Regions from separate parts of the Paenibacillus sp. J22P51 genome, predicted to be linked through region 2. Evidence: riboswitches for the same ligand, from Rfam matches in the RefSeq annotation. Region 2 holds a riboswitch; the other holds the start of a gene.

Region 1 (3,418 bases), on a different contig from region 2:
AAGCTCAAGATCTGTAATCATCATTAGTGGATTCGTTGGCGTTTCAATCACGAGACCCTTCGTATTCGATTGATAGGCGCCTTCAAGTGCATCCAAGTTATTCGTATCCACGTACGTAGCGGTTACACCGAAACGGGACATGATTCTTTCTAATAGACGGTACGTACCGCCATATAAATCCAAGGAAACAATCAAATGATCACCTTGGCTGAAATATGCGAAAATCGTTTGCAATGCCGCCATACCTGAAGAGCATGCAAAGCCTGCATCTCCAGATTCGAGCTGGGCAATAGCGTCTTCAAGCACTTTACGTGTTGGACTCTTCGTACGGGCATAATCAAATCCTGTGCTTTGCCCCAGTTTAGGATGGCGAAACGCAGTTGCTTGATAAACTGGAAAGCTAATAGCACCTGTAACAGGTTCTTCAATAGAGCCAATTTGAGCGAGACGACTTTCGATTTTCAACAAGGGAATTCCTCCTCAGGATGTGGGTACATTTTTTTACAATTGCGAGCTTGCCAAGCTTTCATTAATGTTTACCGTCAACTCAAAAGGTGTTTCTTGATATACATAATAGTTCAGCCAGTTCGAGAACAGCAAATTCGCATGTGCTCTCCAAGTGTTGTATGGCTGTCTACTTGGATCGTTATTCGGGTAATAATTGTTCGGGATATCGATTGGCAGCCCTTTGGCCGCATCGCGGTCATACTCCCATTTCAAAGAGCAAGCATCATATTCCGAATGTCCAGTTACGAAAATATGCTTCCCATCGCGCGTTGCGACGATATAGACCCCTGATTCATCGGATTCAGACAAAATTTCCAAATCCGGACATCGCTCAATATCTTCACGGATAATATCCGTATGGCGTGATTGAGGGACATTGAACACTTCGTCGAAACCGCGCAGCAGCTTCGTGTTCGGAACACTCACCGTATGAGGGAATACACCGAACGTTTTCTTCTCCAGACCATATTTCCGTACGCCGAAATGATGGTATAAGCCTGCTTGAGCAGCCCAGCAAATGTGCAAAGTTGAAGTGACATTGCGCTTGCTCCATTCGAGGATTTGCGTCAGCTCCTCCCAGTAATTCACGTCTTCGAACTCCATTTGTTCAACTGGCGCTCCGGTAATAATCATACCATCCAACTTATCATCTTTGATATCATCAAAGGTTTTGTAAAACATATCTAAATGTTCGTGCGACGTATTTTTGGAAGTGTGGGTTTTGGGATGCAGCAGCACGAACTCCACTTGCAGTGGCGTGTTCCCGATCAATCGCAACAGCTGTGTCTCTGTGGTTTCTTTGGTCGGCATTAAGTTAAGCAAGGCAATGCGAAGTGGACGAATATCCTGATGATACGCGACAGATTCATCCATGGTGAAGATGTTCTCTTGGTTTAAAATTTCTTTGGCAGGCAGGTTGTCAGGAATCTTGATCGGCATCCTGTTCACTCCTCTTCTGAAAGTAGTAGGTTAGGTAAAAACATGTATGAAAAACAAAAATGACCTTCTCTGGAATCAGAGAAAGGCCATGGAAAGTCAAAGTCAATGTCCTTCTCTTATCTCCCAGATTCGCTGTAAACAGCGTTTCCGCAAGAATTAGCACCGTGCTCCCCTTTGCTTGCAAAGGTTTGTCGGTTGCCGGGTGTCATAGGGCTAGTCCCTCCACCTACTCTTGATAAGAAAACGTAACGTATGCGATTAGCATTATCATACTATAAATTAAACGAAAGTCAAGATACTTGGGCTTGTACCTTGGTCAGAGATCGTAAGAAATTTGTAAACGTAGCCATCCATCTATTTTTGTGATACAATTTGTATCGGGTAGATCTGTTTACGCAAGGATACTTCTGGTTAAACAAGTAGGACAAGCTTACGCAGTTAAGTTCCGATACGCAGAAGAAATTTTTTGAAGAAATGAGGGCCACTATGTCAACTCAAACATCGGATAATTTCTCAGTATTCGCCTCCCTGCATCGATATTTCGCACTTACTGAAAACGTAAAACCCACGCTAGAGCAAGCAGAAATGGCTGCCGCTCAGCTTCCTCACATCTATGGAGCTGAAAGTGAAGCCGATCTAATGCAGCGCGGTACCCCTGAGTTAATTCAGATGTATACGAACATCAAAAATAAGATATTAAGCGCCGCCAAGTAAGTTTTGGCGGTTTATTTTTTTTGGCACAGACCTAGCCTTGCTGCCATACCCTATCTAAACGAGAATTTCCCTTATTTCATCAAACTTTTTGGCTTGAAACGTGATATATGAACGAGTATACTAGACAAGTATTCGACACGGACGGAAAAGGAGGGCATACGCTTGGACGGAGAACCGAGGAGTAGTACCTGCAAAGCGAACAAACAATTTCAAAGTGTAGGAATGAAGTCGGTTATTCCATCAGCCAGAGCCTTGCTCTTCTAGATGAACTAACCGGCTGATTCCATTCAAAGGGGTGGGCAGATGAAAACACGGTTGGTTCAAAATGGTATTTTCACGTTAGTTGATGATGTCACTGCTGCGCTTACACCTCCAAGCCAAGGCTTCTATTGGATTGATGCGGGAATCGAGGATCTGCAATTACTTCAGCCTCTGTTCCATTTGCATGATTTGGCCGTAGAAGATTGTCTAAGTGAGGAAGAACAGCGTCCTAAGATTGAATTCTATGATTCTCATTATTTTATTGTCATTAATAGCATTCGTTTCGATGATGAAGAAATTTTTCTACGCGCACTTAATCTATTTCTAAGCAAGCATGTCATTATTACCGTAACACGACAAAAAATTAATGAGCTCCGCGCTTTAAAGCCCTTCCTTTGGGAAGAAGAAGTGAATAGCGCCGATCGTTTCTTATATCATTTGGTCGATCTTGTTGTCGATAACTATGTGGCAGTCGGTGACCGAATTGAAGCTAAGATCGAGAAGCTGGAAGAAGATATTCTCATGGCGACGAAGAAGTCGCATTTGAATGAAATTATTGGTCTACGTTCTGAAATTTTATGGCTGAAAAAGGTGCTTGTGCCACAACGTGACGTCATCGGAACGCTTGGTAAGAAAGAACTGAGACTGATCGACCATCAGCTGCAGAAATATTTCGGCGACATTTATGAGAATGCCGTCAAAATTGTAGATACGTTCGATACGCTCCGCGATCTCATGGGGAACTTACGAGAAGCTTATCAATCCAGTCTTGCTAACCGTGCGAATGATATCATGCGTGTGTTTACCGCTTTGACGACGATCTTCATGCCCTTGACCTTCATTACCGGTGTATTCGGGATGAATTTCGATAATATTCTAGGCCTGCATTTAACTGATCATGGGGATGAAATTGTGCTAGCCTTTATGGGCGTACTCGGTATTGCCATGTATGTGCTATTCCGTAAGAAAGAATGGCTGTGAACAGATCAGAATGGTA
Region 2 (3,418 bases):
AGCGCAATTTCGAAGTGAAAGTGTGATTCGCGAAAAAATACAGGCTGCCTTCTCCATGATTCAAACTCGGCTGAACCAGTATGTCAATGTGTCCATCTCGATAGGCATTAGCGACCTAGCTAACGGCATGCAACATTGGTACCGATTGTATCAGCAAGCTGCCCATCTGGCTTCCATGAGTTATTTTGCCGGATTTAATAAAGTATTCTACCCGGAAAGCTGTATGGAGCAGGGGAGATACGGTGCTGACAGTGGACTTGAGCATGCCCGTAAGCTGCAGGTCACATTGAAAGCGACCGGTGCCGGCATTGCACAGCTGCTGGAACAAAATAATGTGGAGTTATGGACCAGGGAGTTTGAGCAGATGCAGCTGCTCCTAGGACAAACATGGGGCTGGAGGCCCCAGGATGTCCACGCTGCGTTTGAGGATTTACTTTGGGAGCTCGGCGGGCTGCTGTATCGAAAAGGTATTCGCTGGGATGACCTCAATGAAGAACTTCAGCATCCATTTGAATACATGAAGAGTTTGGAGACGTTAGATGAAACGAAAACCTGGCTATATCGCATCTGCAGTCAGTTATTTCAACACATTCACGGAATGGCGAAGTCAGAGGTTAACTATAGCAGTGTTGTAACGATGGCTAAGCAATTTCTCGATCTCCATTATACAGAGGACGTAAATCTTACGCTGATTAGTGAAATGGTTGGCGTGAGTGAAAGCTATTTAAGCAAGCAATTTACGAAAGAAGTTGGTTGCAACTTCATTCAATATTTAACGAATTTACGCATTGAAGAATCGAAACGGTTAATGAAAAAGCGGGGAAATAAAATTACAGATATCGCTGAAACGGTCGGTTATTTGAATGTGGAGCATTTCAGCAGAATGTTTAAGAAGACGACGGGATATAGTCCAAAGCTGTATCGCGAGAGTTTGTTGAACGGGTAAGAGGTTAGGACTGTTAAAGTGTATTTTCGCTGAAGATACACTTGATTCGTTATAGGGAGTGTTAAATCCCTTGACACCACAGAACTTTATAGTAATATAGAGATAACTGAATACGTTGATTTTTCTTATCAAGAGCAGGTGGAGGGACTAGCCCTATGAAACCCGGCAACCGACAGACCTTTGTTAAACAAGGAATGCACGGTGCTAATTCTTGCAGAAACGCTGATCTAAAGCGAATCTGGGTGATAAGAGTGAGGATATGATTTTGAATTTTTATGACCTTTCTCTAATTCCAGAGAAGGTCATTTTTGTTTTTATTAACAAACTAATCTTGTGTATTAGGAGGGACAGGATGGCGAACACAATACCTGAAAATCTGCCAGCCAAAGAAATTTTAAACAAAGGGAACACTTTGACAATGAATGAAACAATCGAGTATCACCAGGATACTTATACCCTTCGTATTTCTTCTCTAAATTTGAAAAATTCGGATTTAGGGCTTTCGTTTGAAAGTTTGCAGCAATGTAAGATTACTCATATAGAATGTTTTCGATTTGACAGTGAGCTTGCAGAAAAGCTCTTAATTGAACACAGCTCTGATTATGTCTGTGGGCTAATTGCTCTCTCTACAGAGACGGGAGCATGTGGGTTAATGGAATTTGCGATCCCTTGTAAAAACATGAAGTGTGATTGGGTTTTGTGGGCTGCTCCTTTTCAGCGAATAAAAGGTCTGAGCTTGATTGAGAGTTTGAACTACGTTCGACAAAAACAGGCGGCATGGGGACCCGAGAGATATGAATTAATTGAGTCTGCATTAATGGATCTAAATGGAAAACTTGGCCGGGCATCAAATAAAAACGTGGATCAAAGATACTTGTGGGATCGAGCATACTTATTTGACCATACGCAATCGTACGTCTTTTTCTAACATCAGGTAAGCTTGGCAAGCTACATGACTTTCAAAATGTTGAAATATGGATAGAGAGAAGCAATCCAAGAGAAGTATCCGCGAATGAGCTAAATGATATTTCGGCGACGCAGGAAAAAATTATTCAAACAAGAGCCGCGGCTTTACTCAGCAAAATTCAAAAGAAACAGGTGGATCCTTTCGGGTTTGGAATTTCTTACCTCGCCAAACACCTAGACAATCAAACTAAATGGGACAAATGGCTTCAGATCTATCCAAAAGTCCAATTCGATGTTCAAATCAAAGAAAAGTTGATCTCAACAGGAGCAATCAATTGACAAATAAGCAGAGTCAATTTAGCTCTGGAAAGCGTTTTACACGGAAAAGAATGGCTCCTCTCCTGAGGCGGACCGTTCTTTTTTTACTATAAATCCACTTGTCGATTTCTTCTATAAGTACCAGGGCTAATACCCGTTATGGATTTAAACGTTTTGGAGAAGTGATGAACATCCGTAAAGCCGCAGTATTCGCTCACTCTCTGAATGGAGACGCCTTCGTTAAATAATTCTCGCGCATGTTCGATGCGTAAATGTAATAAATATTGGTACGGCGTCGTGTCAAAATGCTGTTTGAAGAGTACGTTAAACCTAGATGGCGAAAGCCCGGCTCTCTTTGCCATATCGATGACGTTAATCGGTTCGGATATGTGAAATGCAAAGTAAGATGTGATCCAGTTCAAAAATGGCTGTTGAGATAAAGACCCCAGTTGTGGTTTCATGTAGTTTTTAAATACAACAGTCAACCATTCGTGGGCAAGCTGATTGGCTTCCATGACGCCCATATAGGTTTGCAGCTGCCAGCATTCGATCATCTTCAGCACCAGATCTCTCATTTTATTAGAGTGGGCCGTCTCCAGCTTAAATGGGATTCGGAGATCCTCGCAATCATGCATCCTAGGCTGCATATAAGTGGCGTAAGGAGTCATGTCCAGTTGCCCAGGCAGGGTTACAAAGCTGTTTTCCCTCAAAGGATTATAGAAAAAATCAAGGTGAATATACGGATTAATCGTAGGGGTAATCCCCTTAATCGTATGCACATCACCAGGCTGAAACAGACAAAGATCGCCTTCCTTCAACATATGTATGTCACCGCCCAGCTGAATCTCAAACTGACCTTCTTGCACATAAAAGAGGATATAATCCAGCAAATTGCGCTCACCTAAAACAAACGGAGGTCGGATGGCATAACCCGCGATTCGAATAAAAGGAGTTATCGTATACTTTTCTAAAATCACCTGTATGTCACCACTTTCAGGATGCAGTTGCAGTTGTTTTTTACATAAAAAAAGCGTCTTATCCACAAAGAATTTAGCCTACATTTCCATTATGATAAGGGGAGTATGTTACTTAAGTATACCATTTTACAGAGAGAGGTTACATCCATGGAAAACGTATATAAAGGCGCCAAAACACGAGAAATCAGTTTTCCTTTAGGTGGAATTGGAAGCGGATGTATTGGTTTGTCGGGGAATGGAAGATTGGTGGATTGGGAAATTTTTAATCGCC

Evidence for each region. Region 2 has a riboswitch for S-adenosylmethionine ahead of AC58QC_RS07175 (hypothetical protein). Riboswitches for the same ligand answer to the same signal wherever they lie in the genome.
Region 1: another riboswitch for S-adenosylmethionine. It lies ahead of metA (homoserine O-acetyltransferase MetA); the one in region 2 lies ahead of AC58QC_RS07175 (hypothetical protein).

The regions. Positions count from the first base shown of each region.
Region 1 covers NZ_JCAUAZ010000011.1:36,049-39,466, forward strand. The annotation lists gene AC58QC_RS21375 (aminotransferase class I/II-fold pyridoxal phosphate-dependent enzyme) at 1-465, opposite strand, end outside; gene metA (homoserine O-acetyltransferase MetA) at 502-1,446, opposite strand; SAM riboswitch class I at 1,560-1,688, opposite strand; gene AC58QC_RS21385 (hypothetical protein) at 1,933-2,160, shown strand; gene corA (magnesium/cobalt transporter CorA) at 2,464-3,402, shown strand.
Region 2 covers NZ_JCAUAZ010000002.1:620,293-623,710, forward strand. The annotation lists gene AC58QC_RS07170 (response regulator transcription factor) at 1-946, shown strand, start outside; SAM riboswitch class I at 1,069-1,198, shown strand; gene AC58QC_RS07175 (hypothetical protein) at 1,299-1,874, shown strand; gene AC58QC_RS07180 (Ger(x)C family spore germination C-terminal domain-containing protein) at 1,925-2,191, shown strand; gene AC58QC_RS07185 (helix-turn-helix domain-containing protein) at 2,278-3,147, opposite strand; gene AC58QC_RS07190 (GH116 family glycosyl-hydrolase) at 3,295-3,418, shown strand, end outside.